Regions from separate parts of the Ochrobactrum sp. 19YEA23 genome, predicted to be linked through region 2. Evidence: predicted binding sites of a transcription regulator. Region 2 holds the regulator's gene; each other region holds the start of a gene.
What was found. The regulator PhoB, encoded in region 2, activates phosphate uptake and scavenging genes when phosphate is short. The targets are predictions, from matches to a motif close to TGTCATNNANCTGTCAT.

Region 1 (10,513 bases), on a different contig from region 2:
CCATGCCGTCCTTGGCGTGGTTCACCAGCGTTTCCTGCACGTCGAAGACGGCATCGCGGGGGCCATCTTCAGCAATGGAAAACGCCGTCTGGGCGGCCTGTATCACCTGGCCCGCCTCGATGTTGCGCGCTGTCACGACACCGGAAACCGGGGCACGCAGTTCGGTATAGGACAGCTGATCGCGCGCGTCGCTCAGCTGGCTTTCGGCGCTCGCCAGCGTGCTTTGCGCGGTTTGTAGGGTCTGGTTTGCCTGATCATAGGTGCTGCGGGTCGTGAAACCCTGAGCCAGCAGCGCCTTCTGGCGTTTGAAATTCGCGTCCGCCTGAACGAGCTGTGCTTGCGCCGCATCCTTCGATGCTTGAGCGACACGCAGATTTGCCTGCTGTTCGGCATCATCGATGCGGGCGATTAGCTCGCCCTTTTCGACATGCTGGCCGATCTCTGTCTTGCGCTCCACAACCTGCCCGCCAAGCCGGAACGATGTGTTGACCAGCGAACGGGCTTCGATCGCACCGGACAGCGTCAATTTAGGCTGATAATCGCTTGCCGCGACTTTCATCACCGCAACCGCAACCACATTGCGGGAATCAGCATGGGCTGGAACGACAAATGTCATTGCCGACATGCAGAATGCAAAAGCAGCCGTGGTTCCGAATATGACGCTTCGTCCGGAGCGGAGGAAACGGAAGGAAGGTTTTGCAATCATTGAACGATCCCGGTGGTTCGCATGTCCGGGAGAATGCAATCAAACGGGTTTCAACGAAAGCTTATTTTTTTACGTTTGCGTCAAATTAATTCGGTGAAGCCCTTCGCTCAGGCAGGGCTATGGGCAAGGGGGCGCTCTCCATTGACGAGCCGTCGTTCGATTGCCTCGATAACCGGAAGAAGATCGGCAACCGTATCGATGATGTAGTCGGGCTGGTGCCGGGAAAGAACGGCAGATGCCTTTTCGCGAAGCGCGTTTTTTTCGGCTTCGCTCATTTTGGCCAGTTCGTCCGGCGTGACGCCCGCTTCGTTGCCGCTCAGCGATACGCCCACTGTCCAGCATCCGGCTTCCCGTCCTTCGTCTATCCCGACGCCGGTATCGTCAACCTTGACGACAGCATGCGCTGGCCAGACATCGAGATCGAGAAAACACCGATACATGTTCATCGGGGTCGGGCGTCCGTGCGGCAAATCCCCGGCACAGACCAGATTGTCGGTCTCATACCCTTGCGCCTTGGCAAGCGGCAGGACGCGCTCCATGATCGAGCGGGTGTAACCGGTCGTGGAGCCGATCTTGAGACCGCGTTCGCGCAATGCGCGGGCCGTTTCTACAGCACCCGGCACCAGATCGGCATATTGATCGACAACCTGTTCGTTCAGCGGAACGAACACATCGTAGACAGCCTGAATGTCGGCCTGTGTCGGTGCGTGGCCGTGGTGTGCTTCCCATGCAGCATGGATGCGCGGCTGTGCCAGCATGGCTTCGATGTGATCCCATTTCGGGCGGCCCATGGGTTCACGCGCCTCGGCAATCGAAACCTCAATGCCGAATTGCGCGAATGCTTCCACAAACACACCCATTGGCGCGAAGGAACCGAAGTCGATGACCGTGCCTGCCCAATCGAACACGACTGCTTTGAGATGTCCCATGACTGCTCCGTTTCTATGCGTAGAGTGAATTGACGACCTGCTCACCGAGCGCGAAGCCTGTCGAAGCGCCGGTTCCACCCGTGACCATGACAAGGCGGATATTGTCGGCGGGTTCGTCCACCATGACCACGCGGTCGCTGGCCGAGGCATAGGTTCCGCACCAGCGCCCGATGACCTCGCGGCCCGGCAGATCGAATATCTGGTCGAAGGCTTCCATGATCAACGTATCGAAGCGTTCCTGTGCAAAAGGTTCGGGGGCATTGCCATAAACATGGCTGTCTCCCACCACCAGCGAACCGTCAGCGGATTGCACGGCGATCAGATGAATGCCACCCCGGCGCATTTCGCCAAGTTCGGCATCAAGCCGGTCGCAGAGCGCCTTGGCTTCCGGCAGATCGGCAAAGCCCTCATAGCGGCCAAAGCTTAAGTCAGACATGACGGCGGCACCGAAATGCGCGGTTCGGGCGGGCATGACGCGCAGCATCTGCAACGTGCAGATGCGCAGATCATAGGCGGCGATGCGTTCTGGAAACAAACTCGAAAAGTCGTCACCGGGGCACACAACCGTGGCTTCCGCTTCGATGATGCCGCGACTGGTGGTAATTTTGTTGCCTTCAATGGCATTGACGGCGGTGTTCCAGTGGAAGGTGACGCCGTGGCGGCGTTCCAGCCACGCGGCAATTTTCGGGATGGCATCGCGCGATTCGACGCGTAGTTCATGCGGGCTAAAGAGCGCGCTGCGCATTCCATCGGCGCGGATCGACGGCACATGTTCCAGCGCTTCGCCGGGTGTCAGTCTGCGGCAGTCTTCACCCATCGGCGTTTTCAGAAAAGCATCCAGCACGGTTTCCGCTTGCTCGCGGTAAGCAGGCATGACCAGTCCGCGATGGATGATCTCAATACCCGCATCGTCGGCGATCTCGGCCCAGATGTCGCGGGCGCGCCGCGCCCGTGCCCAGTGATCGCCAGCCTTCTGACCGGATATGGTGACGAAGCCAAAATTGCGGATCGATGCGCCGACAGCCTTGGCATTGCGCTCGACGACAACGACCTTTTTGCCTTTTCGGGCTGCGGCAAGTGCGGTGGAAAGGCCGACAATGCCCGCGCCGACAACCAAAAGATCGTATGTATTCTTCATCTGGGTTCTGTCCTCACCGAAACACATATCCTGCCATGGCTGATAGATATTTCAGTTTGATGACGGTCGACATGTGATGAGGCGGACGACAGAAAGTCTTGGGGGAAAGTAATAAGGAATACGACCGACGAAATTACGTCACGAAACCGTCATGAGGGGCTTCTAGTATTCTGTGCAATCGCGCGGAGCCGCTGCGGTTTCGGGGATAATCTTCAGCTTATGGTGTGAACATGTTCGAGAACAGCCATCTGGACCGTATCAAGGCGGAAATCGCCGACAGTTTTGATGAAGAGCTGGAAATGCAGATCGAGGAAGAGCGGCTTGACGCGATGGTCGCTGAGGGCATGTCCGGCCCTGCCGAGCAGACGCTGGAACGCCGCCTGTATTTCCGCGAACTGTTTCGCCTCCAGCATGAGCTGGTCAAGCTTCAGGACTGGGTGCAGCACAAGAAGCTCAAGGTCGTAGTGCTGTTCGAAGGCCGTGATTCTGCTGGCAAGGGCGGCGCGATCAAGCGCGTGACCCAGCGCCTCAACCCACGTGTCTGCCGCGTTGTCGCGCTGCCTGCGCCGACCGAACGCGAGCGTAATCAGTGGTATTTCCAGCGTTATGTGCCGCATCTGCCGACCGCTGGCGAAATGGTTCTGTTCGACCGCTCCTGGTATAATCGCGCCGGGGTCGAGCGGGTCATGGGCTTTTGCACTAAGGACGAATTGGAAGAGTTTTTCCGCTCCGTTCCCGAGTTCGAACGCATGCTGGTGCGCTCCGGGATCATTCTCATCAAGTACTGGTTCTCGATCACCGATGAGGAGCAGGAATTCCGCTTCAACATGCGTATCCACGATCCGCTGAAGCAGTGGAAGCTTTCTCCGATGGACCTTGAAAGCCGCGTGCATTGGGAAGACTACACCAAGGCCAAGGAAGAGATGCTGCATCGCACTCATATTGAGGAAGCGCCATGGTGGGTTGTGGAAGCCGTCGACAAGAAGAAGGCGCGCCTCAACTGCATTGCGCATCTTCTGACGCAGATACCGTATGAGGATGTGCCGAAATCTGCCATCCATCTGCCGGAACGCGTGCGTCATGACGATTATGTGCGTCACCAGACCCCGTCCGAAATGTATGTGCCGGAAGTCTATTGAAAGTCTCATGCGAGGCCGCTTTGCGCCGAGCATCGGTATACGCCATTGAACATTATTCACGGTTCCAACACGGAACATTGTCCCGGTCTGGTGGGCGCTTTTCACAAGCGCCCCAACCAGCCGGTGGTTGAACTGAAAGCCGGTGAGGTGGGTGCTGCACTGGCCGCGCAGGACGGCTGGGTCTGGCTGCATGTAGATCTGGTCGATCAGCGTGCGCAAGGATGGCTTTCTGAACGTTGCGCCTTGCCCGCCTCGGCGCGGGCGATACTGGAGGGGCATGACGACAGTCTGGTGCTCAGCCACGAAGCCGGGACGATCCATGGCGTCATCGCCGATATGCATCAGGATATGGAGCGCATGTCCACGACTATCGGTCGCCTGCATTTTGCGGTGACGAGCGGACTTCTTGTCACCGGCAGGCGGCATCCGCTGGAAGCCATAGACCGGGTGCGTCATTCATTCGCGAGCGGCTTTTGCCCGACAACGGCCTATGAACTGTTCGAGGCTGTGGTGACGGGTTTCTGCAAGAACACGGCGAAACGGCTCAACGAAGCGAGCAAAATGCTCGATTCCGTGGAAGACAGGCTGGTGACAGAGCGGTTGAACGACGAACGTCGGGACCTCAAGGAAGTGCGCCGTCTGGCCGTCTCGTTGCACCGCCCGGTGGCCGGTATGGTGGCCTTGTTCGAAGAAGAAGACCGTCTGGACTGGACCTTGCCAGAGATGGGCCATGCGGTTTTGAAGCGGCTTTCCATGCGGCTTGAGCGGCTCGACCGTGAAATCGTCATGGTCAATGATCGTGCGCGGCTGCTTCAGGAAGAGATCGCGGCGGAACTGGCGGATGATTCAAACCGCAGCCTCAAAGTAATGGCGGTGATGAGCGCCTTGCTGTTGCCGGGCACGCTGATTGCCGGGATTTTCGGGATGAACACCGCCGGACTGCCCTTCACCGGCGACGGGTCCGGTTTTGGCTGGGCGATGCTGCTGGGAGTAGGCGCGACAGCGCTGTTCTATTGGCTTCTCCGCAAGGCCGGTATCAGCTTGCGGTTTTGACTAGCGTCTGGGTTCCCGTGTCCCAAACAGGAGGCACCGTTTCACACGACGCCTCCCATTGGAAATATATTTATTTCTGGGTGGGTGCCGTAGTCTCTGCGCTCGCCGTTGTTTGCGGCTTTTCCATTTTGGTAGAAGATTGCGCACTATGGTAAGGGCAGTCTGCCATCGCAGCCGTAACCGACAGAGCGAGGACAGCGGTCGTCACAAATACGACTTTCATGCCTGTCTCCATTCAAGGTTAGTTTCGTGGGGCATTACATCGAGAACTGTAGCAAATGCTGTTTGCCTTGTCTCATCACTTCCGGCGCGCTCGGCTTTAATATGTTTTAGTCTCGGGGAAGTTGTCGTGCGCCCCATTCACTTTCGGGAATGGCGTGGCCGATGGCATAGCTGAAGGACTGGATCGACATCGCGTCGGCATCGACCTGACATTTGAAGTCCACGCCATACCATTGGGCGCGGCTGCGAAACGCGCCATTGCTGACCGTCAGCCCGGTGTTGGAAACCGAACCTCCGGCGCGCGCCAGCATGTCGGGGAAAGCGCCCGGTTGCTGACGGCGGATCTGTTCGAGCGCTTCAATACTGCAAATCTGGATGACGCGATCCGTCGGCGAGAGTTTGCCCAGCGCCTGTTTCACGCGCGGGTCGGACAGGGCATCCTTCGAGTAAAGCCTGCGCGCCTGTTTGAAATTTTCAGCCTTTTGCTCCGAAACGGCCTTGGCGGCTGGCTTTTCCTGTTCCGGCTTTGGCTGCGGAACGGGCGGGTTCTCGACAGCTGGCGCTGCGGCTCCGTTGGTGTCATCGACATTTGAAGATTGAGCGCTCAGCTCCGCCGCTTCCTGCTTCTCTTCCTGCGGCTGTTCGTTCTTGGCCTCGGCAGTTGCAGGCGGAACTTCGTCGGGCTTTTCGTTTGCTTCCGGTGCCGCTGGTGGAACGTCCGGCTGCTCCGGCGTCTCATCCTTGGGGTCGTTGGAAGCGGACTCAAAGGCAAGCTTCTGGGCTTGCGCCTGCGGTGGCGCAGGGGCGGGCGTGTCCTGGTCCTGTTTGGGTTTTTCTTCGGCGGGCGGTGGTGGGGGAACAAGCTCTACATTGACGCTCTGTTCCTGCGCTGTCGGTAATTCCGGCAAGCGGACGAGCAGAACAAAGGCCAGCAACAGATGCAGGACGATCGAGCTTGGAATACCCCAGCCGATTTCTGCAGATATTTTTCTGGCCAATTGCTGCATCGTTCAGACGATCAAGGATATCCAACTACACGCGCACTGTTACATGCTGTTGGTGATATCACATTGCAGCGTCAACAACAGGCCCAACAGCATGTGTTGGGCCGATTTGAGCATTTCCAGCAAAAGTGCGAAGCGGTTTTGCGCAGAATAATGCGTGAAGAAAAAGATAGAGCGGTTCCATTGATTCCACAGGTGTAGGAACCGCTCGATCTTCTGAGCCGGGATGCCAGGCATCCCGGCGAAATCTTATGCGGCTTCCAATGCCTGCTCGCATCGCAGCAGCATGCCGTAGAGATCGCGCGGCTCATCGGGGTCCGCAAGCATGTCCAGTTCAGCATAGAGACCGGTTTCTTCCAGCTTGCTGAAGACATAGCGCAGGGCAGAGAAGTCTTCGGTTGCAAAGCCAACGCTGTCAAACAGCGTGATTGCGCGATCCGATGTTCTGCCCGGCAGTTTACCCGTGATCACTTCCCACAACTCCTTGACCGGATAATCTTCCGGCAATTGCTGGATTTCGCCTTCAATGCGGGTCTGCGGCGGATACTCGACAAAAATATCCGAGCGCAGGAGAATTTCCTTGTTCAGCTCGGTCTTGCCGGGGCAATCGCCGCCAACGGCATTGATGTGAACGCCGGGGCCAACCATGTTGTCGCTCAAAATGGTGGCATATTGCTTGTCGGCGGTGACGGTCGTGATGATATCCGCACCCTCGACGGCTTCCTGCGACGAACCGCAAATAGTGACCGCAAAGCCCTTGTCGGCCAGATTGGCTGCGCAACGCTCGCTTGCCGAGCGGTCGATATCGAACAGGCGGAGATTGTCGATGCCAAGCAGCGCCTTGAAGGCCAGCGCCTGAAACTCGCTCTGCGCGCCATTGCCGATGATCGTCAGCGTTTTGGAATCCGGGCGCGCCAGATGCTTTGCGGCTACCGCCGAGGTGGCAGCTGTGCGCAAGGCGGTGAGAATGGTCATCTCGGTCAGGAGCAGCGGATAGCCGCTGTCCACATCGGAGAGAACTCCAAAGGCGGTCACGGTCTGACGGCCCGCGCGGGTGTTCTTCGGATGGCCATTCACATATTTAAAGCCATAGAGTGTGCCGTCGCTGGTCGGCATCAGTTCGATAACGCCTTCCTTGGAATGGGAGGCGACGCGCGGCGTCTTGTCGAACTGTTCCCAGCGGCGGAAGTCTTCTTCGACAACCACGGCCAGTTCCTTGAGGAAGGTTTCGACACCAACCGTCAGAACCAGCTTCATCATGTGATCGACGCTGACGAAGGGGACGATATTCAGTTTTTCATTGGTCATTTGAATGAACCTTTTTGCACAGGGCGCGAGCGCCCGATCAGCGCGCGCCGTTTCCGGTCTTCGCCGTGAGGAATTTTTCAGCGATCATCGAAACGATCTGCGGCAGAACCTCGAAGGCGTAGGGCGCGTGGACGCGCTCAAGCTTCTGGTGGAATTCGCGACCCCATGGGCCGATATTGACCACAGGGAAACGCAGCGCATTGGCGGCTGGATGATCGACGAGGCGCGACACGGGCGTGTTTTGCGACACGATATCCTGTCCAAGCGTTGCCTGACCGAGAAAGCTCATGTCGGAAATGCCCTGGAAATGTGGCTTCCAGACAAGGCTCTGATCGGGGAAGGCGGCAAAGACCCTGATGGTTTCATCAATGGCTTGCTGAAACCGGCGGTCGTTGGTTTTCGTGTCGTCGAGATGGCTTGCAGGATAATGCAGCCCGGCAAAGCCGACAACAATCGCCGGTCCGGCGAGGTGGGCCACGCCCACCAGCCATTCGGTCAGCTGGCGGCTGACGGCCAGCGGATTGTCGATGCCGGAAAGGCGCTGTTCCTGCTCGTCATAGAGGCGTTCGAAGTCGTCGCCTGCAATGTCTGCCGCCATGGCGCGCAGCTGCGTGAAGGTAACCAGCTTCGGTTCAGGCGGAGTCGCTCCGGCGCGCTTGCCGACCAGCTTGCCATAGGCTTCGGCCTGTGCGGCGAAGCGTGCAACCGCATCGACGGCGCCGGTGCGCACTTCGTCCTGAAAGCGCTTGAACAGTTCTTCGGCGGTCATGCCGTGATAGAGCCAGTTAAGCGCGATCCAGAAACGTTCCGGTGTCGTCACTTCATAGCCGTCGCGCAGGTCCTTTGCCTCAAGGCAGATGGGCGGTGGGGAAATGTCCTTTTCGTCGCGGTCGGCAAGATCCGCATTACCTTCGAAACGGGTGAGAATGCCTGCGGCCATCGCCTGTGCGCTGACGCCTTCATAAGGGTAGCTGGCATGGGAGCTGCAACCGATGACGAGTGCAAAAGGCAGAAGCTTGCCGATGGTGCCGGCATAGACGGCGCGGCCTTCGCTACCGTCGCCCTGATCGGAGGTCACGTCGAGATTGATGGCAGCCGAAATATCGAGATCGAAGTCGCGGGCAATATCCGGCAGCGCATTGCGCATGGACCGCATGCCGCGGCTTTCGCGTTCTTCATCCGGTGTGACGATCAGGACCAGATTGCCGCTGCGGTCAGGATCGGCAGCAAAGCGTTCAAGGCAGGCAATGCCGGCGGCGATGCCGCTCTTCATATCGAGCAGGCCACGACCCGGGAGGAAGTCGCCGCTGAGGAGGTCTTCCAGCGCGCGCTCTTCCTGCTGCGAGCGTGAGCGCTTGCCAAGGTCCTTGATCAGCGCCTCTTTCAGATCAATGCTATCGCAGGAGAGCGATTTCAACTCGTGATAATTGTCGGTCGCGACCGTGTCGAAGTGACCGGCAAGCACCACCGTATCACGACCCTTGCCGCGAACGAGCGCCACCACATTGTGGGTCAGCGGATCGCCATGGCTGGCAACCGTGCGGATATTCGCCGGGTTCTGCTGGAAATAGGGTATTTCCTTCAGCAGTTCGACAAAACGGCCGGAGAATTCCGCTTCGCCGGGCGTACCGGTTTCGCTGCGCCAGCCGACCATGCGAAGAGCCAGCTCTTCGACATGTTTAGCATCGATTTGGTTATGCGCCGTCGTTACGGCGCCTTGCAGGCCGTTTGAACCATTCGCAGTCATTGATCTCGTCTCCGTGGACTAGAGCGCATCCCGAAAAGTCTAAACTGTTTTCGGAAAAGAATGCGCTTCAAAACAAAATTCAGGAGCGCTGTGCGCTCTAGTGCGAAAGATGCTTTCGCAGGAAAGCGCGAGTCCGTTCCTCTTTCGGATTGGACAGCATCTGGTCGGGCGATCCCTGTTCGACCACAACGCCGCCATCCATGAACATCACATGGTCGGATACTTCAGCGGCAAAGCGCATTTCATGGGTCACGATCAGCATGGTCATGTGCTCGCTGGCGAGCTGCTTCATCACCTGATTGACTTCTTCAACCAGCTCTGGATCGAGCGCGGACGTGGCTTCATCGAAGAGCATGACCTTCGGCTGCATGGCGAGGGCGCGTGCAATTGCCACGCGCTGTTTCTGACCGCCCGACAGGCGGGCCGGATAGGCGTCGCCCTTGTCGACAAGCCCGACCTTTGCCAGCAGAGCGTTGGCGCGGTCCAGCGCTTCGGCGCGCGGCAGATGCTTGAGCCGCATTGGTCCGATCATGATGTTTTGCAGCACGGTCAGATGCGGAAACAGGTTAAACTGCTGGAAAACCATCCCCATTTCCTGACGGATATGGTTAATGTGCTTTTCGAAGGCATGGCCCTTGAGCGGCTTGTTGACCTGATTGCCATCGAGCCAGATTTCTCCGCCCGAGGTTTCTTCCAGCATGTTGATCGAGCGCAGAAGCGTACTTTTTCCCGACCCGCTGGGCCCGATGATGGATACGATCTTGCCCCGCGCAACGGTCAGGTCGATGCCCTTGAGAACTTCATGGTCGCCATAGGATTTCCGGATCTGGCGCAATTCGATCATGGGTGTCTGTGTGTTCATCGGATAGCTTCCGCTTTCTTGGCCGCTTTGCTCAATGCCCACTCCATCAGAAGATTGACGGCGTAATAGAGCACGGCGGCGACGAAATAGAATTCGAATGGACGGTAGGTTTCGCTGATGGCGCGCTGCGCATTCAAAACCAGTTCCGTGATGCCGAGGACGGAGAGCACAGCAGTATCCTTGAGCAGGATGATGCTGTTATTGCCTACCTGCGGCAGCGCGGTCAGGATCGCCTGCGGAATGATGAAATAGCGCAGCGACATGCCCCGGCTGAAGCCCAACGAACGGGCCGCTTCCATCTGGCCATTATCCACGGCCTGAAGCGAAGCGCGAAAAATATCGGCATTATAGGCGGCATAATGCATGCCAAGGCCGAAGACGCCGGTCCAGAAGGCCGGAACCATG
Region 2 (10,513 bases):
TGGCTGGTGGGTTTTCCTCGTTTCTGCATTGCCTGCAGTTCTGTTTCTTGCTGTCTGGGCTATCGGAGCGTCCGTTTATCTCGATCACAGCGCCTCCTCACGGCTGCCCGATGCGGTCGAGGGTGGTTCCTATACCAATCGCAGCCTTCAGCTCGGTATGGTGCGCGGTCTCGCCAACGGTCTTGAGCGCCTGACGCCGGCGGAGCTGGAAAGCTTCCCATCCACTTATCAGGATGCGCGCACGGTTCTCGGCAACAAGGGCGTGGCTCTCGCAACCGAGGGCCAGGACTACATGGTGCCCATCGCCCTCTATCTGAAGAAGGCGACGGACCTGACACACACAATCGGTGCCGCCGTGGCGCTGGTCATTGCCGTTGCCGGTTTGATTTTCGGCCTCTCCACGATCAACCGCCGCATGCGCGCCCGCAACAATGTCGAGCGCATCGTGCTATGGGGGCTGATCGCCGCGTCCGGCATCGCCATTCTGACGACCATTGGCATCATTTGCTCGATGTTGTTCCAGACGATCAGCTTCTTTCAGGCTGTTTCCCCTTGGAACTTCTTCTTCGGTACGGTCTGGGATCCGCGTTTTGCCGCTGCCGGTTCCGGTGGCGAAACGGGCCAGTTCGGCCTGATCCCGCTTCTGGCCGGTACGCTCTATATCGCGCTGGTCGCCATGCTGTTCGCAGTTCCGGTCGGCCTGTTCGCCGCCATCTACATGGCCGAATACGCCTCGCCGCGCGTGCGCACGGTGGTCAAGCCGGTGCTGGAGCTTCTGGCCGGTATTCCAAGTATCGTCTACGGCTTCTTCGCCCTCGTGACGGTCGGCCCGTTCCTGCGTGACCTTTCCGCCGCGATTGCGGGCGGACAGGGCTTCATCATGGCGCAGAGCGTTTTGACAGCCGGTCTCGTCATGGGCGTGATGCTCATTCCTTTCGTGTCGTCGCTCTCCGACGACATCATCACCGCTGTTCCGCGCACGCTGCGCGACGGCTCGCTCGGTCTTGGCGCAACCCGCTCCGAAACCGTCAAGCGCGTTGTCCTGCCAGCGGCACTGCCGGGCATTGTCGGCGCACTTTTGATGACAGCCTCACGCGCTATCGGCGAAACCATGATCGTGGTTCTGGCGGCAGGTGTTGCGGCACGTATCAATATCAATCCATTCGACGCGATGACCACCATCACGGTGAAAATCGTCAATCAGCTGACCGGCGATCTTGAGTTCAACTCGCCCCAGACGCTGGTTGCCTTTGCGCTCGGCATCACGCTTTTCGTCCTGACGCTGATCATGAACATCTTTGCGCTGCACATCGTGCGCAAGTACCGGGAGCAGTACGAATAATGACCGATACGACCTTCAACGCAAGCGGCGCGGTTTCTGCAAAGCCGGTGCGCCGCGATATCGGGCTCAAGCGCCGCTATGCTGCCGAACGCCGCTTCCGCCTCTATGGCATCGCTGCAATCTCGATTGGCGTGTTCTTCCTCTGTGCGCTGCTGTTCTCTGTTTTCTCCAAGGGCTACACCGCCTTCTGGCAGACGACGCTTTACCTGCCGGTCAAGCTTGAGGCGCAGGTGATCGATCCGGGCAACAAGCGCGCGACTGATCCGAACGTGCTGATCACGGCGAACTATCCGCTTCTGGTGCGCAATGCTCTGGCTGAAAAGCTTGGCGTGTCGCCCACGGACCGTCCGGCCATGCGCGATCTCGGTCGCTTCTATTCGGACGGCGTGCGCATTCAGCTTCGCCAGATGGTGATGGACAATCCGTCGCTCATCGGCACGACGCAGACCGTTCCGGTTCTGGCAGGCGCAGACATCGATTCCGCCTTCAAGGGGCAGATCGACCTGACCGTGCCTGAAACGAGCCGCAAGGTTTCCGACCGTCAGGTCGGCTGGATGAAGACGCTTTCGGAAGAAGGCGTCATGAAGGAAGCCTTCAATACCGGCCTCTTCACCTATGGCGCATCGAGCCGCCCGGAAACATCCGGTCTCGGTGTGGCGCTGGTCGGTTCTCTTTATATGATGCTGATCGTGCTGGGTCTGGCTCTGCCTATCGGCGTCGCCGCATCGATCTATCTGGAAGAGTTCGCCAAGAAGAACCGCTGGACCGATATGATCGAGGTGAACATCAACAACCTCGCAGCCGTACCGTCCATCGTGTTCGGTCTGTTGGGTCTGGCGGTTTTCGTCAACTTCTTCGGCCTGCCACGATCGGCTTCGCTGGTCGGCGGTCTGGTTCTAACGCTGATGACACTGCCGACGATCATTATCGCGACGCGCGCCGCATTGCGCGCGGTGCCGCCATCGATCCGCGCCGCTGCGCTCGGCCTCGGCGCTTCCAAGACGCAGATGGTCTTCCATCACGTCCTGCCGCTCGCCGCGCCCGGCATTCTGACGGGCACCATCATCGGGCTCGCCCATGCACTCGGTGAAACCGCTCCGCTTCTGCTGATCGGTATGGTGGCTTTCGTGGCGGATGTTCCGTCCACCCCGATGGAACCGGCGACCGCCTTGCCTGTCCAGATCTATATGTGGGCCAATGAAGCAGAACGCGCCTTTGTGGAACGCACGTCCGGCGCTATCATCGTCCTGCTTCTGTTCCTGGCCGTGATGAACATTGCAGCAATCATTCTGCGCCGCCGGTTCGAGCGCCGCTGGTAAACGGGAGTCGAAGCTATGAACTTGATGACAGAACGTACTCTCGAGAAAGCCGTAGGAGAAAAGATGAACGCCAACACCAGTTCCGTAAAGATGCGCGGCGACAAGGTTTGCGTATTCTATGGTGAGAAGCAGGCCCTTTTCGATGTCAACCTGGATGTTCCGGAAAAGATGGTGACGGCGCTGATCGGTCCTTCCGGCTGCGGCAAGTCGACATTCCTTCGCTCGCTCAACCGCATGAACGACACGATTGAAGGTTGCCGCATCGGTGGCAAGATCACCCTCGACAATGAGGATATCTACGATCCGAAGATCGATGTGGTGGAACTGCGTGCCCGTGTGGGTATGGTGTTTCAGAAGCCGAACCCGTTCCCGAAGACGATCTACGAGAACGTGGCTTATGGCCCGCGCATTCACGGTCTGGCCCGCTCCAAGACCGATCTTGAAGAAATCGTCGTGACGAGCCTTCAGAAGGCCAGCCTGTTCGAGGAAGTGAAGGATCGCCTCCACGATGCGGGCACGGGTCTTTCCGGCGGTCAGCAGCAGCGCCTGTGCATTGCCCGTGCGATTGCGGTGAGCCCGGAAGTCATTCTGATGGACGAACCCTGCTCGGCGCTCGACCCGATTGCTACGGCAAAGGTGGAAGAGCTGATCGACGAACTGCGCCAGAACTACACCATCGTCATCGTCACCCACTCCATGCAGCAGGCGGCCCGTGTTTCGCAGCGCACCGCCATGTTCCATCTCGGCAATCTGGTCGAAGTGGGCGACACGGAAACGATGTTCACTGCGCCGACCGAAAAGCGCACGCAGGACTACATCACCGGACGCTTTGGCTAACAACGAGGGCGGGGGACAAGCCTCCCTTGCCCGCGGACTGCGCTAGCAAAAACAGAAGTGCGGCTTCCCCGCAATTTATATTACGAGGTCTACCATGCCGTCTCAGCATACCGTTCGTTCCTACGATGAGGAACTGAAGTTTCTCACCCACAAGATCGCCGAAATGGGCGGACATGCGGAACGTATGGTCGAACAGTCGGTCGCCGCTATCGTCAATGCAGACAACGCCCTTGCCCAGCGCGTCATTTCAGACGACCTGATCCTGGACGCCAGCGAACGCGAAATCGACGACAAGGCCGTGATGATCATCGCCAAGCGTCAGCCGATGGCTGTCGATCTGCGCGAGATTATCGGTTCGATCCGCATCTCCGCCGATCTGGAGCGCGTTGGCGATCTGGGCAAGAACATTGCCAAGCGCGTTGCCGCCGTTTCGGAGTCCCGCCAGCCGGTCAAGCTCTATCGCGGTCTTGAAACGCTGGCCGAACTGGCGCTGACCCAGCTCAAGGACGTGCTCGACGCCTATGCGTCGCGCTCGGTGCAGCAGATCAATATCGTGCGTGATCGCGACGATGAGATCGACGCCATGTACACCTCGCTGTTCCGCGAGCTGCTCACCTATATGATGGAAGATCCGCGCAATATTTCCGCCTGCACGCATCTTCTGTTCTGCGCCAAGAATATCGAGCGCATCGGCGACCATGCGACCAACATCGCGGAAACCGTCTATTACATCGTGACCGGCCTGCAGATGCCTGCCGAACGACCGAAAGAAGACCTGAGCCACGGCATCGTCGTGGATGAGGCACGCAAGCCCTGAGTAAGCGCTGCGTTTGGAGCACATCAGGACGGCTTTGCCGAAAGGAGCTCCAAATGCGGTGGAGAATGAGTGAATAGCGCGGCGGCACGCGGTCGATAGGGGGACGTGTATCTTCCGCTCGCTGGATTTTAATAGGGAATATTGGATGTCACAGGTACCCAAAATCGCTGTGGTGGAAGACGAAGAGGCGCTGAGCGTTCTGCTGCGCTACAATCTTGAGGCCGAAGGCTATCAGGTGGATACGATGCTACGCGGCGACGAGGCTGAAATCGCGCTGCGCGAGAACGTACCGGATCTTCTCATCCTCGATTGGATGCTTCCTGGCGTATCGGGCATCGAACTGTGCCGCCGTCTGCGCCAGTGGCCGGAGACGGAACGTTTGCCGGTCATCATGCTGACCGCCCGCGGTGAGGAAAGCGAACGCGTTCGCGGCTTGAGCGTCGGCGCCGACGATTATGTCGTAAAGCCGTTCTCGACGCCTGAGCTTCTGGCCCGCGTCAAGGCCATGCTGCGCCGCGCTAATCCAAGCCTGCTGTCGCATGTGCTGAAGGTGGGCGATCTGGTGCTCGACCGCCAGCAGCATCGTGTTTACCGCAAAGAAAAGGAAGTTCGTCTTGGACCGACGGAGTTCCGCCTGCTGGAATATTTCATGATGTCGCCGGGCCGCGTGTTCTCACGCAGCCAGCTTCTCGATGGTGTCTGGGGACCGGACATCTATGTCGATGATCGCACCGTCGACGTCCATGTCGGACGCCTGCGCAAGGCTATCAACTTGGGTCGCGCGCTTGATCCGATCCGCACGGTACGCGGCGCCGGTTATTCTTTCGGCTGATCGAACTTCAATAGAAACTGCTCTTCGAGCCCGTCTTTCGTGACCGAAAGGCGGGCTCGATCACTTTCAGACGTGCCCATTTTGCCAGTTGCCTGCTCCACCCGATTCGGTCAGATGAGGTGCTGAAAAGGCCAAAAATGGCCAATCTCACGGAATGTTACGTAGCTTGCATCAAAGTTGAAGGAACCGGCGCAGGACTTGCTAAAACAGTTACGCCGCAGATTTTCCCAACCGGATGAAGCAAGATATATCAAAATTTTACAGCAGTTGCGAATTAAGGCAGCGATGTGGCCTGTATTGAGGAACTATGATTTCCATCAAATCAAAGGTTTATCTCTTTTCTGTAGGTTCATTAAGAAATTATTAATAGTTTTGAATGGTTTGTGTGGGCAATTACGCTCGTGATTCGGGTTTCATTTGTGGCCGTTTCGATGGTTTCAGCAATTTCGGAATTTGACCCATTGCCTTTTTTTGGCCTAAAAATTCCAAAACCTTGAAGAAGACGAGCGACGGCAGGTTGTTTGATTTTTGATCTTCGCCTGCTTTGACTTGCACCGCAGCTAGACCCGTACCGGTCATTATTGGCCTTCGGATCGACTGCTTCAGTTAAGGGTCCTGAATATGAGACTGAGCCGTTGACGCGCGCTGGTAATTGGAAGCTGCCTGTATTGGCAGGACTGCTCGTAGCGCCCTTCGTAATGACGGGCTGCACGACGACCGGCACCACAGCCAAGACTGAGAAGACGGCGGCCGCAAGCCACGTCAAGTCGGTTAACGGCGTCAAGACCTATACCTACACGGCGAGGGACAAGGAGTGCCTCGAGCGCGCAATGTTCTTCGAATCGAACCGTTCCAGCCCTGATGGTCTGATGGCTGTCGGTACGGTCGTCATGAACCGCCTCGCATCGGGCCGTTATCCGGATACTATTTGTGGCGTTGTCGGTCAGAAGAACCAGTTCGCACCGGGCGTTCTCAGCCGCAGGATGGAATCGGGCAAGCTGCCCGACGTTCAGGCAGCTGCTGACGCCGTGCTGAAGGGCCAGCGCCATCCAAAGCTGAAGAACGCCATGTTCTTCCACACGGCTGGTCTGTCATTCCCGTATAACAACATGCATTACGTGCTGGTTGCCGGCGGTAATTCATTCTACGAGAAGCGCAACCGCGACGGCTCGTTGCAGAACCCGGTGCCGCAGGAGCCATACAATCTGGCTCTCGCCTATTCGCCGCAGTCGCCATCCACGCCGCAAGATCCGTCTTATGACGTGACGCTGCCACAGGCCGGTCCAGTGCCGGAAGCAGCGCCCACCGTACAGGTCGCGCTGGCGGATGCCGCAAAGATGGAAACCTCTATACGGGGCAGCGGCCTTGGCCCGCAGGCACGTGGCAATCGCCTCTCGCACCAGAATGGTATAGCGACAGCACAGGCACAGCCACAGATTCAGCAGGTTGCGTCCTATCAGCCGCAATTCGATACGTCGGCGCCTGCAAGCCCGCCGCAATCGCTCGGATATGCAGCGGCAGACCAGAAGCAGGCCGATGCAATCGGCGCGTTGCTCCTGTCGCAGGACCGGCCGGAAACGCCTCTATAAGTTGATTTGAACGGTTTCGGTGCGGGCTGATCTTTCCGATTGGCCCGCATTTTTCATTTTAGCTATGCGAATTGCCGTAACTACCGGGGGCGAACCACAACTGGACGATAGATCGGCTGATAGAGCATGATCGGCTGGTCGTAGAAATCGACGCGGTTTTCCCAGGCGCGGCGATCTGCGCGGCGGTCGAGATCGAGGCGCATCAGGCAATTGGCAAATGCTTCGGTCTGCGGCTTGAACCCATAACCCCGGCAGGTCCGTTCATCGGCAGCGCGGCGCTCTTCCGGCGTCATGGTGACACAACCGGCCAGCAGGCCCGCAAGTCCCAATAATACAAGCGCTTTCTTATTCATTCTCTTTGCTTTCCATATTGCTGACCGCGGTATCCAGTATAGACCATATCCTGAAAAGAACGTGGTTTAATTGCGCCATCTGATAAACTGGCGGCGAGTGTACAGAAGTGATTCTTTCATGACGCCCCCTTTCTTGAGGGAGGCGCTTTCGCATCAAAGAGGTCTGCAGCCCATGGCTCACGATATGCAAAATCCCGTCATTGATCCGGTGAAGCTCGAACGGCTGGCTGAAGTGGCCGTCCGCGTCGGCCTGCAATTGCGTGAGGGGCAGGATCTGATCATCACGGCGCCGGTTATTGCCTTGCCGCTGGTACGACTGATTGCCAAACATGCCTATAAGGCGGGCGCTGGTCTGGTGACGCCATTCTTCGCCGATGACCAGATTGCGCTGGCCCGCTATGAAAATGCGCCGGATGCAAGCTTCGACCGTGCTTCGACCTGGCTCTATGAGGGCATGGCCAAGGCTTATTCCGAAGGTGCGGCGCGTCTTGCAATTGCTGCCGACAATCCGATGCTTTTATCCAGCCAGGACGCCGCGAAGGTTTCGCGCGCCAATCGCGCCAATTCCAAGGCCTATCAGCCGGCGCTGGAAAAGATCGCTGGTTTCGACATCAACTGGAACATCGTTTCCTATCCGAATGCGGCATGGGCGCAGCTCATGTTCCCGAATGAGCCGGAAGAGGTGGCGACCCGCAAGCTGGCGGAGGCCATCTTCGCCGCTTCGCGCGTGGATGTCGAAGATCCGATTGGCGCATGGGCTGCACATAATGCAGCGCTTCGCACCCGCACACGCTTCCTGAACGGCAAGGCCTATAGCGCCCTGAACTTCAAGGGCCCGGGCACGGATCTGACGGTCGGACTTGCTGATGGTCACGAGTGGCACGGCGGCGCGTCGACCGCCAAGAACGGCATTACCTGCAATCCGAATATTCCGACGGAAGAGGTGTTTACCACGCCGCATGCATTGCGTGTCGATGGCTATGTCGCCAGCACCAAGCCTCTGTCGCATCAGGGCACGCTGATCGAAAACATCGCAGTGCGTTTCGAGGCGGGCCGTATCGTCGAAGCCAAGGCGACCCGCGGCGAAGAAGTGCTGTCGAAAGTGCTCGATACGGATGAAGGCGCGCGCAGGCTTGGTGAAGTGGCGCTGGTGCCGCATTCCTCGCCGATCTCGCAAAGCGGCCTTCTGTTCTACAACACGCTTTTCGATGAAAACGCTGCGAGCCATATTGCACTCGGTCAGTGCTATTCCAAGTGCTTCATTGATGGCGCCAAGTTGACGCCGGAACAGATCAAGGCGCAGGGCGGCAATTCCAGCCTCATTCATATAGACTGGATGATCGGTTCTGGCGAAATCGATGTCGATGGTATTAAAGCCGATGACAGCCGCGAGCCGGTTATGCGCTGCGGCGAATGGGCGAACTGAGAACTGACAGCAGAAACTAAAGAGGCCGGGAAATCTCCCGGCCTTTTGTTTGACGGTGAAAGTGCTAAGCCTCAGTTCTTTTCCTGCACATGAGCTTCGAGGAACCAAAGCGCCTTGTCCAGCGAGCGCGATGCGGCAGTGAAAATATCCGCTGTGTTGTCGTCGCCGGCGTCATCCGCATCCTTGATTGATTTGCGCAACAGGTTGGCGACATCGCCATAGCGTTCAATCAGTGCACCCAGATGGTCGTGAACCGCATAAATATCGGTCGGATACGGCTTCAGTTTCGTTTCCTTCACGACGATCTGGGACGTGCCATAAGCCGTGCCGCCGAGCTGAACCGCGCGTTCTGCAATCGTGTCGACATGATCGTCGAGTTCGGTGCGGAAACCGTCGAGCATTTCGTGCACTGCGATAAATTGCGGGCCCTTGAGGTTCCAATGCGCCTGCTTGGTGATCAGCGCAAGATCAATGGTCGCAGCCAGATTTTCATTCAACAGCGCGATCATGGTCGTCTTGGTATTGGAAGGAAGATCGTTGCGGGTTGCATGCGTCGACTTATTGGACATTTTATCCTCATATCCTTTGCACAATCAGGCGCGAGCGATTGGCCAGCTCGCAGCGATTGGGGAAATCGCCAGCGTGGGAGCGGTCGAAAGGACGCACAAACGGCACCGTCAAATCTGTAAAAGGCCCGTATTGCAGCAAAACTTGCTGTCGCAAAGGCAACAACAAGACCTTCCCGCACCCGGCGAGATAACGCCTGCCGGGGGATTTTGTTCCGCAGGAAATGCCGAAAATCGCAAGAACCGCTGCTCGTTGACAATGATTTGGTGTCGGCTCATTACGGTTAGGCTTGTCGCGGGACCAATTCTCATTTACCCGGAAGTGCATGAAGATACTCGCCCTTGATACCGCCGCCTCCTATTGCGCCGCAGCCGTCTATGACGCTGACGGTGATGTCGTTCTCGCTCAGGTCAGCGAGAATATCGGCAAGGGGCATGCGGAAGTGCTGATGGATTATGTCGGGCGCGCGTTGGCAGAAGCAGGCGTCGCGATAAAAGACATCGACCGTGTGGCGGTAAACATCGGCCCCGGTTCTTTCACGGGCGTTCGCATCGGTGTTTCGGCGGCGCGCGGTTTTGCACTGGCGCTCAAATGTCCGTCGATTGGCGTCACGGCATTCGAGGCGCTGGCTGAAGAGACGCTTGCACAAGTGCCGGGGAAGCCGGTGACAATCCTGCTCGACGCGCATCGCGGCGAGATTTATGCGCAGACATTCGACGCCAATGGCGCTGCCTTGTCCAAGCCATCGGTTCTGTCGCGGGAAGAAGCGGAAGCTTTTGCAGGCAATGCGCCCCTCGAAACCGTACTGGCCGGATCGGCAGCACGATCAATCAACGAGGCTTTGGGTGACAAGTTTGCGCTCGGTCCCGTCGAACCGACCGCTGCTATTGCCACTTTCGCCCGTCTGGCAGCCACGCGCACACCCGGTGATGCGCCGAAGCCGCTTTATATGCGAGGCCCAGATGCCAAGCCGCAAGTTGGGTTTGCATTGCCGCGTAGGCAGGCCGGAGAATAGCCGATGATGGGCTTGCCATTCGGTCGCTTCGGACGCCGACAGGTTTCAGTGGAAGCGCTCAGCGCGCAGGACAGCCATGTGATCCAGCGTATTCATGCCGTCGCTTTTCATCATGGCTGGAGTTCCGACGATTTTCGCTCGCTGATCGCGCAGGATACGGTTTTCGGCTTTGTCGCCCGCGCGGAAGGCAAGCCCAATGACGCCTGCGGTTTCGTGCTGGCGCGGCTGGTGGCCGGTGAGGCGGAAATCCTCACCATCGCGGTTTCACGTGACGTACAGCGGCAGGGTGTCGGCCGGGCGCTGATGGATGCGGTGTTGCGCTATCTCTATCAGGAACGGGCGGAAACGCTGTTTCTTGAAGTCGATGAAGCCAATGTCGCTGCGCAGGCACTGTACCGGCGTCTCGGGTTTCAGAA
Region 3 (10,513 bases), on a different contig from region 2:
CAGGTGGTGCTGAGCCTGCAATTGCCTTTCGCGGTGATACCGCTGGTCATGTTCACAGCAGAAAAGAAGAAGATGGGATCGCTGGTCGCTCCGCGCTGGGTCACCTTCCTCGCGGCCATCACCGCCGTCATCATTGTCGTGCTGAACCTGAAGCTCATCTACGATTTCTTCAGCGGCGTGCCGATCTGATCCAATCAAAGCAGCGCCTCCCAAGCAACCGCGCCGCAGAAAGGAAAAGCCCGGCTCAAAGCCGGGCTTTTTCTGATCTTGAGCGCATCCCGAAAAGTGTGAAACGGTTTTCGGAACAAGATGCGCGTAAAAAAGTTAGAGCGCCGATCTGATCCTATCAGATCGGCGCTCTAAAGTAGTGTCAGCCGGTCTGTAAGCCGGGTTCTGTATGGCCGGGCTTTCGCCCGACGTGGCAGCCATTCATCTGGGACGGATGTCGCCACCCGCCTCTTGCAACCCACCCGGACGACTGATCCGGAAACCGATTGCCGGTCCTTGCGAACCGGCGCGCCGTCCCTATTCGGTTTTGCTCCCGGTGGGGTTTACCGTGCCGTCTCCATTGCTGCAGACGCGGTGGGCTCTTACCCCACCCTTTCACCCTTACCTCGTCATCCCTGTCGTTGCAGCTTCTGCACAACGATACGGAAGACGAGGCGGTTTACTTTCTGTGGCACTATCCCTGGGGTCGCCCCCGCCGGGCGTTACCCGGCACCGTATTTCCATGGAGCCCGGACTTTCCTCACCTGCCGCCTTTCGGCATATGACAAGCGCGGCTGCCCGACCGACTGACATCGCGTATAAATTCGCTTCTGTCCGAAAAAGCAACAGAAAAGCCGGTAGCAAAACCGCTACCGGCTTTTCGTTCACATCAAACGGCTTGAAACTCTACGCAACCGCCGACGTAAATTCTGGAGCGAACTCCAAAACAGAGCTTAAAGCCCGGCCATATATGCCTTCACCGAGCTGCAATATTTTGCTGAGATCGGGTTCATGCGCGTTGCGCCATGACCGGCATTGTATTTCAGGATCGTGCCGCAGGTGCTGCCGCCGCCCAGCTTCTGCGCCATAGCGAGATACTTCATGCCGTACTGGATGTTCGTGGCCGGTTCATAAAGCCCCTTGGCCGAGCCGGAATAGCCCATGGCGCGCGCCGTCGAGAGCTTGATCTGCATCAGGCCGATTTCGCCTGCAGCACCACGCACATTCGGCTGGAAATTGCTTTCGTGGCGCACGACAGCATGCGCGAGCGAGGACGGCACGCCATAGGTGGAAGCGTAGCGGTTGATAATCTGCGAATAGCTTCCGCCGCTCTTGGTCGAACGGCTGGAGCCACCGGACTTGGAACCCTTGCCCACAGGCGCAGCACGGTTGGTGATGACCGACACCTTTTTAACCGAAGTCTTTGCCTTATCGGCCTCAGCAACTTTGTTCTGCTGACGCGCCTTGAGAAGAGCTGCGAGGTTGGTTGGTTCACTTGCAGGGGCGCTAAGCGCCGGATTCAGGCCAAACGAACTCATCGCGCCAACAAGGGCGCTAACAATAACAAACTTTACTTTCATAACCTACCGTCTTGGAACGTTTCTTATGGGGGAGCGCCCGTCTTGGGGGGAGACGATCCCGTTTATTCAGGTCCCGGTTGGTATAGGCTCTCAAGGCCCATTTCCGCCGGGATTAATCGATGATCTGACGGGGAAATGCAGCCGAAGATTGGTTGCAAAAGTAAAATCGTCTTACAGGTTGTAACAAAACTGATTCAAACGGGCGCAATTCGGCAACCCTCCGCACAGGCGGAGCCGGAAAAGTGATTCGGCTAAATTTTTGAAAATTTGAACGAAATTCGAATTAAATTGCGAAAGTCATCCCGTTACCGCCGCTCGCTCAGGCGGTAACATTCTGGCGGGAAAAAATCAGTCTGTAGAGGGTATCTATGGTAGAAACATCAGCCACACCGTCTACATTTTGTGGCCGAAAGTGACGCTGAAATGCCTTAACCACCGTTTCCGTGTCCTCATCGAAGACACCGGTGATCTCGACCCCATAGCCATAGAGCGCCAGCATGGACTGCAATGCCTCCACAGGCTGCCCCTGCTCGCCCCGCGCCAGAAACCGACCGCCACGGATCGAGGTCGGCTCGATGAAGTGGCCAATGCCCGCATCATGCAGACGCTTCCACGGAAAGTTGTGGCCCGGATCGGTCTTGCGCGCCGGTGCGATGTCCGAATGCGCAAGCACGTTTTCCGGCGCAATGGCATAACGCTCGCAAATATCACGGCAAAGGCCAATGACTGCCTCGATCTGCGCATCCTTGAAAGGCGGATAGTCTTCCAGATTCCCCGGATTGACGATTTCAATGCCGATGGAGGCTGAATTGATGTCGGTCTCGCCCTTCCAGAAGCTTTTGCCTGCATGCCAGGCACGGGCCTTTTCCGACACCATCTGTGCCACCTGCCCGTCCTCGTGAACGAGATAATGGGCCGAGACCTGCATTTCCGGCGACTTGAGAATGTCGACGGCCTCCTGCGCGGTTGCCAGACCCGTATAATGCAGGATTAGATAGACAGGCGTTTTGCCGTCACGACGCGGACCGAAATTAGGCGAAGGATCGAGCGCAGCGCCCGCAAAGTCGGCCTGCTTCAGCGCCAGTTCGGCCAGATCCTGATCCTCGTCCCGAAATTCGGTTGCGCCGCTCGTTTCCTGCATTACGCAGCCTCCAAATGCTTTTCTATGCTTGCCCAGGCAGCGTTTATGGCAGCAAGACGCGCATTGGCAATAGTAATGAATTCCAGCGGCAGACCTTCCGCGACCAGCCGGTCGGGATGATGCTGCTTGACCAGCGTCCGATAGCGGCTGCGCGCATCGTCGAACGACACACCGCGCTCAAGGCCGAGAATGGCGTAGGGATCGCCCTCGCCGCGCTGCACATGCCGTATTGCGATGCGGTCGAAGGCAACTTCGTCAAAACCGAAGATGCCTGCAACCTCGGTCAAAAACGCCATTTCCTTCTCATGGACATAGCCATCGGCCTTAGCGATATGAAACAGCCCGTCGAGAATATCTTCCAGAAGATGGCATTCGCTTTGCCCTTCCTGACAGAGACCGGCCAGCTGGCGGGCATAGCTTTCAAAGCCTGCCACATCCTGCTTGGCCAGATCATAAAGCCGCGCCACATGGGCGGTTTCTTCCTGCGGCACCGCGAAGATATCCTGAAAGGCCCGTATCTCGTCCTGCGTCACGACCCCGTCGGCTTTCGCCATTTTGGCTGACAGGGCGATCATGGCAATGGAGAAAGCAACCCGCCTGCGCGTATCGGCATCGCCTTCAAAAACGGTGCGCACAGCCTCGATAACGCCTGTAATAGCGTTCGACGTCACTGACGCCACAAACTCACCGATGCGAACCCAAATCGACATGGTTCTGTTCTACAAAATTCCGTCGCTGCTGAAAACCGCCCGCATGAAGTGCGGTCGAAAAAACAATTATTTATATGCTCTTATCACCGGTCTGTGATGAGAAATGCGCCGCATCGAAAGATTATTGCGCTGATTGCGCTTCAAACATACAACCGGAACATTGGCCCAACTCAGTTCGATTGCACCGCGTTCTGGCGTTCAGTGAAAGAGCGTTGCGCTGTCGCGGCAGCCGCTTCTCCCGCGGCCTGAGCCTGTTCTTCATTCTGTCCGACCGCCTTTGCAGCGGAAACGGCGTTGGTGCGCGCCCGTTCAATGGCAGCGGCCTGTTCCTCGGGCGTATTCACACCGGCATTGTCACGCAAGGCCTTGACGAGATCCGGACCTTTTTTGTCCGATGCCCCTTCCGCCGGTGCGGCAGGCTGCGAAACAGCGGTGCCATCCTGCGCCGGAGCAGCGGCCTTCTCGTCATTGCCCTTGCCGCAAGCAGCAAGCGCAACCAGAACAATGGCGGCAACGAAGAACAAGGTGTTACGGTTCATGATCAAAGCCATAGCCGAAGACAGCCTGCGTTTAAACACGGAAATCGCTTGCGCGCCGTCTTTCCCGTAAAATGCCGCGGGATCATTCATTCAATGCAATTCCTTCTGGGACAAATGGCGATCCAGTTTCCCGGATCGCCATTCGTAAGACATTTACCATACGGGACTATGACAGCTCACCGGCTGCAACTTGCCCGCACTTGCTGGGTGCTAAATAACAATCCCGCTTAATTAGCAGGCGCGCTACCCGTACCGCCTGTACCCGTGCCCGGAGTAGCCGGAGCCGGCGTTGCAGGCGTGGTCGTCGTATCATTGTTCGAAGGTGCGGCAGGCGCAGCCGGTGCCGGTGCGGGAGCGTTGCTGGCGCCGTCATCCTTCTTCTCATTGCAGGCGGCAAGGCCCAGAAGCGACACAGCGGCAACAGACGTAATCAGAAACTTCTTCATATTGGCTCTCCTTCCTAGCGTGGGTTTGCTCGTTGCGAGCTTATCCCTGTTGAGCATGGCGCAATTTGCGCAAAACACCCCTCTGCTCTCTTCGTAGCTTTCTTCGTGTCCGGCCGGCTCCTTACCGGTCGATCACTTTTGCGGTTGGATCAGGCACAGAAGTCCTGTCGATACCCACCGTCACAGAAGAAAACGGCAGCGAAGAGGAAAGGTTCTCTCAAATAGTCTTACCGCCCGTAATAAAACGCCAAGATTGCAGGCACTTACTCGTGCATTTCGCTGTCAGAAAGCGGTCATTAATCCGTCAATCCCCTGTCATGCCCCGGTGTTTAACTTTTTGAAACCAAGCGCGGGATTCGTCCCAAAGGGGAATTTTATGGCCGAACAATCAGCTGACGGTACCATTCTGAAACGTGCAGTAACCCAGAACCATGCGCTTTCCCGCGCTGGCTTTTCGGAAAGATTGTTCGCCTGGCTCTTCAAGGGGCTGGTCTATCCGCAGATCTGGGAAGACCCCGATGTGGATATGACAGCGCTCGCAATTCAGCCCGGTCATCGCATCGTCACCATCGCGTCCGGCGGCTGTAACGCTCTGTCTTACCTCACTGCCGATCCGGCGCGCGTGGAAGCGGTGGATCTCAACGAGGCGCACGTCGCCTTCAACCGGCTAAAGCTCGCAGCGCTCAAGAACCTGCCGGATTACAACGCCTTCTACCGCTTTTATGGCAAGGCAGACGACAAGACCAACCTTGCCGCCTACAAGCGCTTCGTGCGTCCGCATCTCGATGCCGAAAGCCGCGCTTACTGGGAAAAGCGCAAGTGGAACGGTCGCCAGCGCATTTCGATCTTCTGGCGCGACCTCTACCGTCACGGCCTGCTGGGTGTGTTCATCGGCATGGGGCACCGTGTGGCGCGCCTTTACGGCATCGACCCACGCGATATCCTCAAGTCGCGCACCATCGAAGAACAGCGCAGCTTCTTCGACACGGCGCTGGCGCCTTTGTTTGAAAAGCGCATGGTGCGCTGGGCGACGGCGCGTAAATCCTCGCTGTTCGGCCTCGGCATTCCACCCCAGCAATATGACGCGCTTGCCACTGCTGGAAACGGCAACATGGCCGAGGTGCTGCGCAGCCGCCTCGAAAAGCTCGCCTGCGGCTTTCCGCTGACGGAAAACTACTTCGCCTGGCAGGCCTTCGGGCGCGGCTATAGCGGCGATGAGGAAACCGGCCCGTTGCCGCCTTATCTGTCACGCGCCAATTTCGAAACGGTGCGCGCCCGCGCCGACCGCATGACGGTCCAGAACGCCAATTACACTGATTTTCTCGCCGCCAAGCCTGCTGCATCGGTGGATCGCTACATCCTGCTCGACGCGCAGGACTGGATGAACGACAGCCAGCTCAATGCCGTCTGGAACGAAATCACACGCACTGCCGCGCCGGGCGCTCGCGTAATTTTCCGTACCGCCGCCGAACCGAGCCTGCTGCCCGGTCGTGTTGCACCGGAAATCCTCGGCCGCTGGGAATATCGCGCCGAAGAATCCCGCGCATTGCACGACCGCGACCGCTCGTCGATCTATGGCGGATTTCACCTCTATGTCCTGAAGGACGCCTGATATGCTGCAAAGCCCGGAAGGAAGCCGTGCGAGCGCACAGGGCAATGGTCAGGGTGCAAGCCATGCGCGTTTGATGGACAAGGTTTACCGCCATCAGCGTCATTTCTATGATGCGACCCGCAAATATTACCTTCTGGGTCGCGACCAGATGATCGCGACACTCCATGTGCCAGACGGCGGCAGCATTCTGGAAATCGGTTGCGGCACCGGTCGCAACCTCGTCAAAACGGCGCAGCACTACCCCGATGCCAAACTTTACGGCATCGATATTTCAGCAGAGATGCTGGATACCGCCCGCAGCGCCGCCAAACGTGCAGGGATCGAAAGCCGTACCCAACTGGAACTTGCAGATGCGGCGCAGTTCGATCCCGAGCAGCTTTTCCGTCAAACCGGCTTCGACCGCATCTTCATTTCTTACGCCATATCGATGATTCCGCAGTGGCAATCGGTCATTCGCGAAAGCATCCGGCATCTCGGACCGGATGGTGAATTGCATGTCGTCGATTTCGGCGATCAGTCCCGCCTGCCCGGATGGTTCAAGCGCGGTCTCTACACATGGCTCGACTGGTTCCATGTAACGCCGCGGCAGGACATGTTCGCCATATGTGAGCGGCTTGCAGCCGAGCGCGGCCTGTCGGCGGAGCGCCGCGTGCTTTATCGCGGCTTTGCGTGGATAGCCGTTATTCGCGCTTCAGCTTAAAATTAGGAGCAAGAACAGCACTGGGCTGATGACGACCGGTCGCGGATCGCGTAACCGTTGTAGGGACTGATTCGCGACACCGGAAACCCTGCATGAAACGTCTCATGAGCCGTCTGGCCAGCCGCAATTTTCTTGGCTCTTGCTTTGCCTCCTGCATGGGCGTCTTTCTGCTTTCGGCCTGTACGACGGTGGATTACGATTTTTCCGATGTGAAGAAGCACGGCACGGTTGCCCGTATTCCGCCGCCATCGGGATCAGTGAAGGCGCCACGCTTCGGTGATAGCAATCCGCATGACTGGACCGGCAAGACGCCGTGGCACTATCCGATCCACGGCACCGACGTTTCAAAATACCAGGTCAACACCGACTGGAGCGCCGTGCGCGCCAGCGGCATCTCCTTTACCTTCATCAAGGCGACCGAGGGCGGCGACCGAGTAGACGACCGCTTCGCCGAACACTGGAACGGCACCCGCGAGGCGGGCATTCCCCGCAGCGCCTATCATTTCTATTATTTCTGCCGTCCGGCCATCGAACAGGCCCGTTGGTATATCCAGAATGTACCGCGCGATCCTTCCGCGCTGCCGCCGGTTCTCGATATGGAATGGAACCCGCAATCGCCAACCTGCAAATTACGGCCCAATGCGGCGGTTGTGCGCAAGGAAATGCGCATCTTCCTTGCCGCGCTTGAAAAGCACTATGGCAAGCGTCCGATCATCTACACGACCGTCGATTTCTTCGACGACAATGATCTGCGCCAGATTCCGGACTATCCGTTCTGGCTGCGCTCGGTCGCCGGTCATCCGGATGAGAAATACGGCCCGCATCCGTGGACGTTCTGGCAATATACCGGCACGGGCGTCATTCCGGGCATCAAGGGCGATGCAGACATCAATGTCTTCGCGGGCGACGCCGCCACGTGGAAAAAGTGGCTGGAAAGCAACAAGGCCCGTTAAGACGGGCCTGTTTGAGCTCACACATCAAGTTTTGCTTCATTTCCATGGCTTGTTGGGGCAATAGCTTTAGCAATCCTTGGAAGGGACCTGTTGCTCCCTGCAAAACGAGTGTGAGTTACCGATGAAGTTTGTTGCTTCCATCATGACAGCCGCCCTGCTCGCTTCGACCGCGGTGTCGAATGCACAGACCGCCAATGCCTCTCCGACACCCACGGTTCCCGCTGAAACTGCCGTCAATGCACCCAAGCCGGAATGCGAAACCGATCTTGGCCAGTGGATCGAAAATCTGGCCAAGGAAGCGCGTGAAGCGGGCGTCGGCGAAAAGGGTATCAGCGAGTTGCACAAGGCATCGCTTGAGCAGAAAGTGCTCGACCGGGATCGCAAGCAGACTGTTTTCAATTTGACCTTCACCGAATTTTCCAAGCGCCTCATCTCCGAAGCGCGCTTGAAAAAAGGCCGGGAAAATCTGATCAAACAGGCCGATGTCTTCAAGAAAGTTGAAGAAACCTACGGCGTGCCGGGTCCGGTTCTTGCCTCTTTCTGGGGCCTTGAAACCGATTACGGCGCAATTCAGGGCGACTTCGACACGCTGAACGCGCTCGTCACCCTTTCCTATGACTGCCGCCGTCCGGATCTCTTCCGTCCGCAGCTGATCGCGCTGCTCAAGCTGTTCGACACGGGCGTTGTTGATGCCAGCACGACCGGCGCATGGGCTGGCGAAATCGGCATGATGCAGCTTCTGCCCAAGGATTATCTGGAGCGCGGCGTCGATGGTGACGGCGACGGCAAGGTCGATCTGAAGAACAGCGTTCCTGACGCCATGATGACCGCTGGTCGCATGATTTCCGAACTGGGCTGGAAACGCGGCCAGCCGTGGCTGGAAGAAGTGCGCATCACCAAGGATCTGCCCTGGGAAGAAGCCATCCGCACCAATCGCAAGCCGCATTCCTGGTGGGCTGAGCAGGGCGTGACCGGCCTGAATGGTCCACTCGGACCCGATGACGGCGATGCCTCTCTGCTGCTGCCGCTTGGCCGCAAGGGCCCGGCCTTTTTGTCCTATTCGAATTTCGACGTCTTCGTCGAATGGAACAAGTCCATCGTCTACGCGACGACCGCCGCCTATTTTGCAACGCGCCTTGCCGGTGCGCCTGCATTCGATCCCGGCAATCCGATTCCGGGTTTGACGCAGGAGCAGATGAAGGAGTTGCAAACGAAGCTTCAGGCACGCGGCTATGATATGGGCGCGAAGATCGACGGCGTTTACGGTCTCCTGACTCGCGATGCTGTGCGCGCCGAACAGATGCGGCTTGGCATGCCTGCCGATTCCTGGCCAACCCAGGAGCTTCTGGACAAGCTCTAAGAACATCATAAGGCGCGGGATCATCTCCGCGCCTTTTCCTATTCTGCTCTCATCACGAATGCCTGTTTCATGCTCACTACCCTGCTCGTCGTCCTGCCTGTATTTGCGCTCATTTTCTCCGGATGGGGCGCCTTCAAGCTGAAAATACTGGGACCACATGCCATTGCAGAGCTGAACCGCTTCGTGGTCTATCTCGCGCTGCCTGCGCTATTGTTCGACATCATGGCAAATACCCATGGCAGCGAACTCTGGCAGCCGGGATTCATTGCCGTCTTCCTGCTGAGCAGCGCCATCGCCTTCGTCTTGCCCTTTCTTGTGCGGCTGCGCGGAAAGCTGCCGCTTGCCGATACAGCACTCGACGGCCTCAATGCCGCCTATCCCAATACGGGCTATATGGGCATTCCGCTGTCGATGATCGCTTTCGGCTCCGGCGTTCTGGCCGCAACCACCATCTCCATCATCATCACCGTTTGCGTCACTTTCGCATTTGCGATCGTGTTGATCGAAATCGGTCTGCAAACCGAAAAGAAGCCGTTTCATCTCGTCTGGAAAGTCGTTCGCTCACTCATCCGCAATCCACTGCTTTTTGCACCGGCGCTCGGAGCGATCTTCTCTTTCCTCGGGTTGACGATCCCCGCCCCTGCCGAAACCTTTCTGAAAATGCTCGGCGGCGCAGCATCACCCTGCGCGCTTGTGGCGCTCGGTCTGTTTCTCGCACAATCGCGCAAGGTCGAACGCGAAAGCGTCAACGCCATTGCCTTCCTCGTTTCGGTCAAGCTGATCGTCCAGCCGCTCGCCACATGGCTGCTTGCAGTCTATGTGTTCGAATTGCCGCCGCTGATGGCGGAAAGCGCTGCCCTTCTCGCGGCCTTGCCGACGGGCACCGGCCCTTTCATGCTCGCCGAACATTATCGGCGCGAGGCAGCCATCACCTCCAATGTCATTCTCTATTCGACAGTCATTTCCGTGGTGACTCTGTCGGCGTTTCTCGCCCTGATCCGCTGACGAAAAGCGGGGTATCGCTGCAAACAGCCTGTGGAAATTGTGGCAATTGCCCCGTAAATCCTGTCAGTTCTGTGTCTTTTTCATGAAATGTGAACAGATTTTTCAGGTCAGAAATTTCAATAACTTAGGTGGTAAACAGAAGGTTTTTTTCGCAATCACGCCAGGTTGCAGTACGAAATCTTCTTTTGTTCGCGGCTTTTTGCGCTTAGATTCCAGTCTCTACCAGCGCGCGCCGGGCGCTTGTCTGGCGCATATGAAGGAGACAGACCGATGGGACTGACACGATCTTTGAATGTCCTCATGATCTGTGCAGCATTTGCATTTGTTGCAGCGTTGATAGCAGGCGTCATACCGTAAAGCAGACGCATCAGACCATTACGGCGACACAGGTTTCGAGGATAGACCCGTCTCGCAAGAAACAGAAAGCCCGCCGAAACGGCGGGCTTTTTTCTTGGTCTCGTAAAGGACTTATGCAGGCT

Region 1: the regulator PhoB is predicted to act here: its motif matches at 2,910-2,926, upstream of ppk2 (polyphosphate kinase 2).
Region 3: the regulator PhoB is predicted to act here: its motif matches at 4,707-4,723, upstream of QBD01_RS19140 (DUF3419 family protein).

The regions. Positions count from the first base shown of each region.
Region 1 covers NZ_JASAMQ010000005.1:184,670-195,182, forward strand. Annotated here, with positions in the region: gene QBD01_RS14750 (efflux RND transporter periplasmic adaptor subunit) at 1-625, opposite strand, end outside; gene phnX (phosphonoacetaldehyde hydrolase) at 814-1,635, opposite strand; gene QBD01_RS14760 (TIGR03364 family FAD-dependent oxidoreductase) at 1,649-2,773, opposite strand; gene ppk2 (polyphosphate kinase 2) at 3,004-3,912, shown strand; gene QBD01_RS14770 (transporter) at 3,958-4,965, shown strand; gene QBD01_RS14775 (hypothetical protein) at 5,036-5,188, opposite strand; gene QBD01_RS14780 (DUF930 domain-containing protein) at 5,295-6,194, opposite strand; gene QBD01_RS14785 (hypothetical protein) at 6,234-6,428, opposite strand; gene QBD01_RS14790 (ornithine cyclodeaminase) at 6,441-7,499, opposite strand; gene QBD01_RS14795 (M20/M25/M40 family metallo-hydrolase) at 7,537-9,246, opposite strand; gene QBD01_RS14800 (amino acid ABC transporter ATP-binding protein) at 9,344-10,108, opposite strand; gene QBD01_RS14805 (amino acid ABC transporter permease) at 10,105-10,513, opposite strand, start outside.
Region 2 covers NZ_JASAMQ010000001.1:302,337-312,849, forward strand. Annotated here, with positions in the region: gene pstC (phosphate ABC transporter permease subunit PstC) at 1-1,342, shown strand, start outside; gene pstA (phosphate ABC transporter permease PstA) at 1,342-2,661, shown strand; gene pstB (phosphate ABC transporter ATP-binding protein PstB) at 2,677-3,498, shown strand; gene phoU (phosphate signaling complex protein PhoU) at 3,593-4,315, shown strand; gene phoB (phosphate regulon transcriptional regulator PhoB) at 4,461-5,147, shown strand; gene QBD01_RS01405 (hypothetical protein) at 5,541-5,726, opposite strand; gene QBD01_RS01410 (cell wall hydrolase) at 5,783-6,736, shown strand; gene QBD01_RS01415 (hypothetical protein) at 6,817-7,089, opposite strand; gene QBD01_RS01420 (aminopeptidase) at 7,262-8,515, shown strand; gene dps (DNA starvation/stationary phase protection protein Dps) at 8,587-9,084, opposite strand; gene tsaB (tRNA (adenosine(37)-N6)-threonylcarbamoyltransferase complex dimerization subunit type 1 TsaB) at 9,408-10,097, shown strand; gene rimI (ribosomal protein S18-alanine N-acetyltransferase) at 10,101-10,513, shown strand, end outside.
Region 3 covers NZ_JASAMQ010000008.1:1,470-11,982, forward strand. Annotated here, with positions in the region: gene QBD01_RS19105 (Nramp family divalent metal transporter) at 1-189, shown strand, start outside; RNA gene rnpB (RNase P RNA component class A) at 367-798, opposite strand; gene QBD01_RS19115 (transglycosylase SLT domain-containing protein) at 942-1,568, opposite strand; gene QBD01_RS19120 (N-acetylmuramoyl-L-alanine amidase) at 1,888-2,709, opposite strand; gene QBD01_RS19125 (DnaJ family molecular chaperone) at 2,709-3,419, opposite strand; partial or broken gene QBD01_RS19130 (antifreeze protein) at 3,590-4,044, opposite strand; gene QBD01_RS19135 (hypothetical protein) at 4,186-4,404, opposite strand; gene QBD01_RS19140 (DUF3419 family protein) at 4,781-6,016, shown strand; gene QBD01_RS19145 (class I SAM-dependent methyltransferase) at 6,018-6,716, shown strand; gene QBD01_RS19150 (GH25 family lysozyme) at 6,821-7,669, shown strand; gene QBD01_RS19155 (lytic murein transglycosylase) at 7,791-9,029, shown strand; gene QBD01_RS19160 (AEC family transporter) at 9,099-10,034, shown strand; gene metF (methylenetetrahydrofolate reductase [NAD(P)H]) at 10,503-10,513, opposite strand, start outside.